Regions from separate parts of the Mesorhizobium sp. M0306 genome, predicted to be linked through region 1. Evidence: riboswitches for the same ligand, from Rfam matches in the RefSeq annotation. Region 1 holds a riboswitch; the other holds the start of a gene.
The links. A riboswitch is a leader RNA that binds a small molecule or an ion and turns the genes downstream of it on or off. The one in region 1 is predicted to bind thiamine pyrophosphate.
Positions count from the first base shown of each region.

Region 1 (3,521 bases):
CGCTGGGTCCGCCGCCGAGTGTAAGCACGATGGTGAAGGAGGTGATGCACAGCATGAAAACGAGCCCGGCAACGCCCGGCAAGGCCGCACGCAGCGGCGGCCATTCGATCAGCCGAAAGGCCGGCGCAGCGCCCATGCCAAGCTGGCTCGCCAGCCGCCATTGGTTGGCCGGCACGGTCTGCAACGCTTCAAGGAACAGCCGCGTTGCCAGCGGCAGATTGAAAAAAACATGGGCCACGAGAATGCCCGACAGGCCGTAGATGCCGGGCCAGCTCTGGCCGCCTAGCGCGCCGAGCGTGCCGGCAAAATAGCCGGCGCGGCCATAGAGCGCCAGGACACCGAGTGCGGCAACAATGGCCGGCAGCGCCAGCGGCACGGCGAAAAGCTGCAGGATGAAGCCTCGCCCGAAAAACTGTGGATGCCGCGACAGGGCACGCGCGACGAACAGCGCCGGCGCGACGGAGAGCAGCGTCGAAAGGACCGCCTGCCAGAGCGTGAAACGGGCGACGCGCAAGAGATAGGAATCGAAAGCGGAGGCGGCGCCGGACAGGTCGCGTGTGGCTTCGACGACGAGCCCGGCGAATGCCCCGCCGATCAGCAGCGCGATGGCGGCGAGCGCGACGATGCCGGCAGTGACGCGGGAGTCAGGACGGCGAGCCTGCATTTCGCGCTACCCAGCTTAACGATGGGTGCTGAGAGGAGGAACTTGGCTGAGGTCGTGTTCCCGCCCACCCCCCTCTGGCCTACCGGCCATCTCCCCCGCAAGGGGGGAGATCGGCAGCTTCGTTGCCCCGCTCATTCCTGCCGCAGTGGAGATTGGCGAAAGCGGCTGAGAGCTCAATCTCCCCCCTTGCGGGGGAGATGGCCGGCAGGCCAGAGGGGGGTGGGCGGGAACGAACACCATATGGAATCCTACTTGCTCATCGCCGCAAGCCACTCATCGACCCAAGCCTTACGATTTGCCGCGACCTCTTCCGGGCTGAACAGCAAGGTCTTGGTCGGCTTGACCAGCTTGTCGAACGCCGGGTTGAGCGGCTTGTCGGTTTTGCCGGCCGGGAACATCCAGTTGGTTTCGGGAATGACGTCCTGGAATTTTGGCCCGGTCATGAAGGCAATGAAGTTTTCCGCCAGCGGGTTCTTCGCGCCCTTGGTGGTGATCCCCGCAACCTCGATCTGCAGATATTCGCCCTCCTCGAAGGACGCCGCCTGGTAGCGCTCGGTGTTTTCGGCGACCATGTGGTAGGCTGGCGACGTGGTGTAGGACAGCACCATCGGCGCCTCACCCTTGGTGAACAGGCCATAGGCCTCGCTCCAGCCCGGCGTCACCGTCAGCACCTTCGCCTTGAGCTTGGCCCAGGCTTCGGGCGCCTTGTCGCCATAGACCGACTTGACCCACAACAGCAGGCCAAGGCCCGGCGTCGAGGTGCGCGGATCCTGGATGACGATCTTCTCTCCGGCATCGCCCTCGACCAATTCCCTGAGGCTCTTCGGCGGGCTCTTCAGTTTTTCGGTATCGTAGACGACGGCGAAATAGCCATAGTCGAACGGCACGAAAATATCGTCGCTCCAGGCTCCCGGGACGCTGACGCCCGACACAGCGCCGTGCGGCGAAAACAGGCCGGTTGCCTTGGCGTCCGCAGTCAAATTGGTATCGAGGCCAAGCACGATATCGGCCTTGGTCGCGGCGCCTTCCAGCTTCACACGGTTGAGCAGCGCGACGCCGTCGGCGGCCGAGACGAATTCGACGACGCAGTTGCATTCGGCCTCGAAGGCCTTCTTCACCGCCGGTCCCGGACCCCACTCGGCGGTAAAGCTTTCATAGGTATAGACGGTCAGCTTATCCTGTGCCGATGCCTGCCCTGGCAGGGCCAGCGCGGATGCTGCAAGCAGGATAATCGAGACAAGAGAGTGGAAAAAACTGCGCATCGGCGCCTCCTTCGTTCGCGTTGAAAGGAATTGAGGCGTCGGGCTGTCCGAAACGTCTAATCCCTCCGCCGGTACAAACCGGATCAGGTTCAGCGGGTTGGCAGTCTTGCCTCTCAGCCGGTCCGCGAAGATCGCGTCCGGCACCCCGTTAGAGCGTTGCGACACATAGGCCCGGCCGAAGTGCTGCGCAAGCGGAAGTTTGCCGAGCATCCAAAGCCCAGCCTTCCGTTTCGTCTGCCGTTTCATCTTCCGTTTCCGGGGCAGGGCTGGTAAGGGCCACGAGATATGAGCACATTCACCATCCTGCTTGGCGGCGATCTCATCCGCACGCCGCTGCTCGACCGCCAGGTCGAAGGCTCCCGCGTTATCGCCGCCGATGCCGGCATCGGCCATGCCCGCATGCTGGGCCTGAGGCCGGAACTCTGGGTCGGCGATTTCGATTCCGTGCCTGCCGATTTGCCGGAGGATCTGGCCGCCGTGCCACGGCAGGTGTTTCCCGCCGAAAAGGACAAGACCGACGGTGAACTCGCTATCGCCGCCGCGCTCGAACGCGGTGCTACCAGCCTTGTGCTCGCAGGCGCCTTCGGCGGCAAACGCACCGACCACATCTTCCTGCATCTGGCGCTGAGCGTCCGGCTGGCGGAAGGCGGAACGGAAGTGCTTTTGACCAGCGGCGCACAGGAAGGCATTCCCTTGCTGCCCGGAAAGGTTGGCTTCGACTATGCCGACGGCACACTGTTTTCGGTGCTCGGCTTTTCGGATCTTGCCGGCCTGACAGTCACCGGCGCCAAATGGCCGCTCGCCCATGTCGAGGTTGCCTTCGGGTCGTCGCTGACCATTTCCAATGAGGTCAAGGGCCGGCTGGAAATCGCGCTGGCCAGCGGCCGCGCGCTGCTGCTCGCGCATCCTTTTCCCCTACCTGAAAGCTGATATGGCGCCGCCGCTTCTCAATCTCGACGAGATAAAGCTGACCTTTGGCGGCACGCCGCTGCTCGACGGTGCCGCCCTGACGGCTTCGGCTGGCGACAAGATCGCCCTGGTTGGCCGCAACGGCTCGGGCAAGTCGACGCTCCTCAAGATCGCTGCCGGGCTGATCGAACCGCAGGACGGCGAAGTCTTCCGCCAGCCCTCGGCGACTGTGCGCTATTTGCCGCAAATGCCCGACATGGACGGTTTTGCGACCATTCGCGCCTATGTCGAGGCGGGGCTCGGACCCGCCGACGATCCCTACCGCGCCACCTATCTGATGGAGCATCTCGGCCTGTCCGGCGAGGAACGGCCGAACGACCTCTCCGGCGGCGAGGCGCGGCGCGCGGCCCTCGCCCGCGTCATGGCGCCGGAGCCCGACATTCTCCTCCTCGATGAGCCGACCAATCATCTCGACCTTTCGGTCATCGAATGGCTGGAGGAGGAGCTTGCCCGCACCTCCTCGGCGCTGGTCGTCATCTCGCATGACCGCCGTTTTCTCGAACGCGTGTCGCGCGCCACAATCTGGCTCGACCGCGGCCAGACCCGCCGCCTCGACAAGGGCTTTGCTTATTTCGAGGAATGGCGCGACACGGTGCTGGAGGAGGAAGAGCGCGAGCAGCACAAGC
Region 1 is NZ_JAMYRY010000001.1:826,153-829,673, forward strand. Features, by position in the region: gene thiP (thiamine/thiamine pyrophosphate ABC transporter permease) at 1-664, opposite strand, end outside; gene thiB (thiamine ABC transporter substrate binding subunit) at 913-1,926, opposite strand; TPP riboswitch at 1,970-2,084, opposite strand; gene NKI95_RS04295 (thiamine diphosphokinase) at 2,212-2,856, shown strand; gene NKI95_RS04300 (ABC-F family ATP-binding cassette domain-containing protein) at 2,858-3,521, shown strand, end outside.

Region 2 (3,521 bases), on a different contig from region 1:
CCTCCCAGCGGAACTCGAAGCGCGCGCGGGAAAGGGCGTCATCCCTGACTTTCGCCGCCGGGTGGCCCTTCGCCAGGTCGGCCGCGTGCGCTGCGATCTTGTAGGTGATCACGCCGGTCTTGACGTCATCGCGGTCGGGAAGGCCGAGATGCTCCTTGGGCGTGACGTAGCAGAGCATGGCCGTTCCGAACCAGCCGATCATCGCCGCGCCGATGCCGGAAGTGATGTGGTCGTAGCCCGGCGCGATGTCGGTCGTCAGCGGTCCAAGCGTATAGAACGGCGCCTCGCCGCAAACGGCGAGTTGCTTGTCCATGTTCTGCTTGATCTTGTGCATCGGCACGTGGCCAGGCCCCTCGATCATCACCTGGCAATCCTTCGCCCAGGCGATCTTCGTCAGCTCGCCAAGCGTTTCCAGCTCGGCGAACTGCGCCGCATCGTTGGCATCGGCGATCGAGCCGGGACGAAGGCCGTCGCCGAGCGAGAAGGAGACGTCATAGGCGCCGCAGATGTCGCAGATCTCCGCGAAGTGCTCGTAGAGGAAGCTTTCCCGGTGATGGTGCAGGCACCATTTTGCCATGATCGAGCCACCGCGCGAGACGATACCCGTGACCCGGTCAACGGTCAGCGGGATGTAATGCAGCCGCACGCCGGCGTGGATGGTGAAATAGTCAACGCCTTGCTCGGCCTGCTCGATCAACGTGTCGCGGTAGACCTCCCAGGTCAGGTCCTCGGCGATGCCACCAACCTTTTCGAGCGCCTGGTAGAGCGGCACCGTGCCGATCGGCACCGGCGAGTTGCGCACGATCCATTCGCGGATGTTGTGGATGTTGCGGCCGGTCGACAGATCCATCACCGTGTCGGCGCCCCAGCGGATCGCCCACACCATCTTTTCGACCTCTTCAGCCATCGACGATGTGACGGCGGAGTTACCGATATTGGCGTTGATCTTGACCAGGAAATTGCGGCCGATGATCATCGGTTCGCTCTCGGGATGATTGATGTTGGCGGGAATGATCGCGCGTCCGCGCGCCACCTCATCACGCACGAATTCAGGCGTGACGAAGTCGGGGATCGCCGCGCCGAAGGCTTCGCCGTCGCGCTCGAGCTTGCCGCGCCGGATCTCGCGGCCAAGGTTCTCGCGGACGGCGACGAACTCCATTTCGGGTGTGATGATGCCGGCGCGTGCATAGGCAAGCTGCGTCACCCTCTTGCCTGCTTTGGCTCTGAGCGGTCGGTGGCGGATGGGAAATTCTGGCGTCAGGCGTTCGCCCGTCGCGAATCCGTTGTCCTCCGGCCGGACGTGGCGGCCGTCACAGTCCTCGACATCGCCGCGCGCCAAGATCCATTCGTGGCGAAGCCGGGCCAGGCCTTTTTGGATGCTGGTTTCGACAGCCGGATCGGTATAGGAGCCCGACGGGTCGTAGACGGTGACGGGCGGTTCGCCGGCTGTCGGATGGACGGAGATTTCGCGCATCGGCACCCTGATCTGCGGGTGGATGGCACCGGGCTTGTGGATCTTACGCGAAGCAGGCAGCGGTCCCGTTGAGACGGCTGGGGTGAGGGCATTCATCTTGAGGCTCCTTTGCTCATGCATTGGAGACCCAGTTCTGTGCCGGAAGGATGAAAAGACGCTTCTGTCGACCTGCCGAAACAGGACCTCGGGCGTGAACTCCCGCAGAGCGCTTGCACCGTCCCTACGCCAGTATGAACTGGATCAGGTTCAACGGGTCACTGCGCCGCGAAAGCCAGCAGTATCTCAGCCCCTTGCCGGGACTCCCCTGGTGAATGCCTCAAGTTGAACGGGCCGGCGTTGTCTTGTCAAGCGCATGTTCGTCCTGCGGCGGCGGTGGGCGGCAATCAAATTGGGCCCAAATTGGGCCGACGGCCTCGCCATGGGTCGCGGAGAAGTTCCGCGGGAGATAGGGCAGGTGTGGCCAAAGCTGCATTTGCCTCGTCAAACTTGATGTGACATTGACGTAGACGGAACTGCTGCGTTTCAAGGATCTTAAGCCGTCAACGCCTGATCGGAACAGAACTGGTGGGCCGCCCGAACGCCCCACAAACATCGTGCTCTCGATCACCTCTTATTGTCGCCGGAAAAGGGGTGATCGACCAATCGATCAAGTCGACCGCTCGCTGAAGGGCGCCCTCGGTTTCAGCACGGCTGGGCGAAGTGGCAATGACATGTCCAATCCAGTCTCGGAAATCCCCCTTCCTGACGATCGGTGTCTTGGGTTCAACATTCAATTTGACCTCGGCCACACCTGATATAGCAGCTGCCTGAGTGTCGCCACCAATCCAGTCGAGGGTGCCATCTTGATCAGGAAGCAGGAATCGCGCGGCCGCAGTATGCGAATGCTTTTTGCGCAGATCCCATTCCTCGCCAATGACAAGCTTGATGTGCTCGGTTACGAGGTCGACACCGTAAGCTAACTGGACCAGCTGAGGGTCGGGCGCGCCACTAAGACGCGGATTGATTTCAATGACAACTGGACCGCGTTTCGTGCACCGGAGTTCAATGTTAGTTGGCCCCCAGCCAAGGCCGAGAGCCCGCAAACAGCTCAGCGAAACATCGGCGATGCGCTCACGCTCCTGATCAGTCAGCAGGGCCGGATAGGTCACCTCACGAATGACGAAATGGGGGAGGGGACCAAAGTCATTGGCGCAAATCGCAACGACCTCATTCCCCATAACATTAATGCTATAGAACGGGCCCTGTGCGAATTCTTCGACGAGTATTTTCGGTGTAGACCGCCATATGTGCTTTCCGCCCAATAGATAAGTCGTATGTTCGGCTACGTCTTCGAGGCTGCGGCACAATCGGACACCGATGCTGCCGCTGCCTACTGCCGGCTTAAGAATCACGGGCAGGCCGATCTCTGCAGCCGAGCTTTCTACCTCCGCCGCATTCGTTGCCAACCGATAGGCCGGTATTGGAACGCCGGCCTGCGCGAGGAGTTGGCGTTGCTTGAATTTGTCGCAGCTTCGTTCAATCGATTCAGGGTTCGGTCCCGGTAGATCGAAATGCCGGCAAAGCTTGCCAACTGTCGCATAGATCGATTCATGGTCCCCGGCAAAGCCAGTAATGCCAGCAATGTCGTGGGTAGCACGCAGCCGCGAACATTCGCGGACCAACGCTTCGAGATTGCCAGTGTCGACACGGATTGCCTCAACGTTTTCCGCCGAAAGATAGTCGTACCGAGGTGGATCAGCCGTCAGAGTAATTGGATGAAGACCAAGACACTGAGCCGCTTGGACGTATAGCTGACCAGTACCCCTATGGCCTTCGACCAATATGAGCGCTCTTCTTCTTACCATTGCTGTTAATCCCGATGTTGCGTGCTGGCGGCGGTCCGAGGGTACCGGCGTCACTTTTATGGCCGTGCCGGACCTCAGACTCGCGGTGCCGTACCATTGTCAACGACTGACGGTTGTAAAAATCTTGTAAATTGATTTGAAGGATCTGTTGCAGCGTTGTTGATTAGGGCGGCGTCGGAGGCTTGCTCCGTTCAAACCAGGTT
Region 2 is NZ_JAMYRY010000020.1:79,988-83,508, forward strand. Features, by position in the region: gene thiC (phosphomethylpyrimidine synthase ThiC) at 1-1,570, opposite strand, end outside; TPP riboswitch at 1,674-1,790, opposite strand; gene NKI95_RS23615 (ATP-grasp domain-containing protein) at 2,014-3,318, opposite strand.
Region 2: another riboswitch for thiamine pyrophosphate. It lies ahead of thiC (phosphomethylpyrimidine synthase ThiC); the one in region 1 lies ahead of thiB (thiamine ABC transporter substrate binding subunit).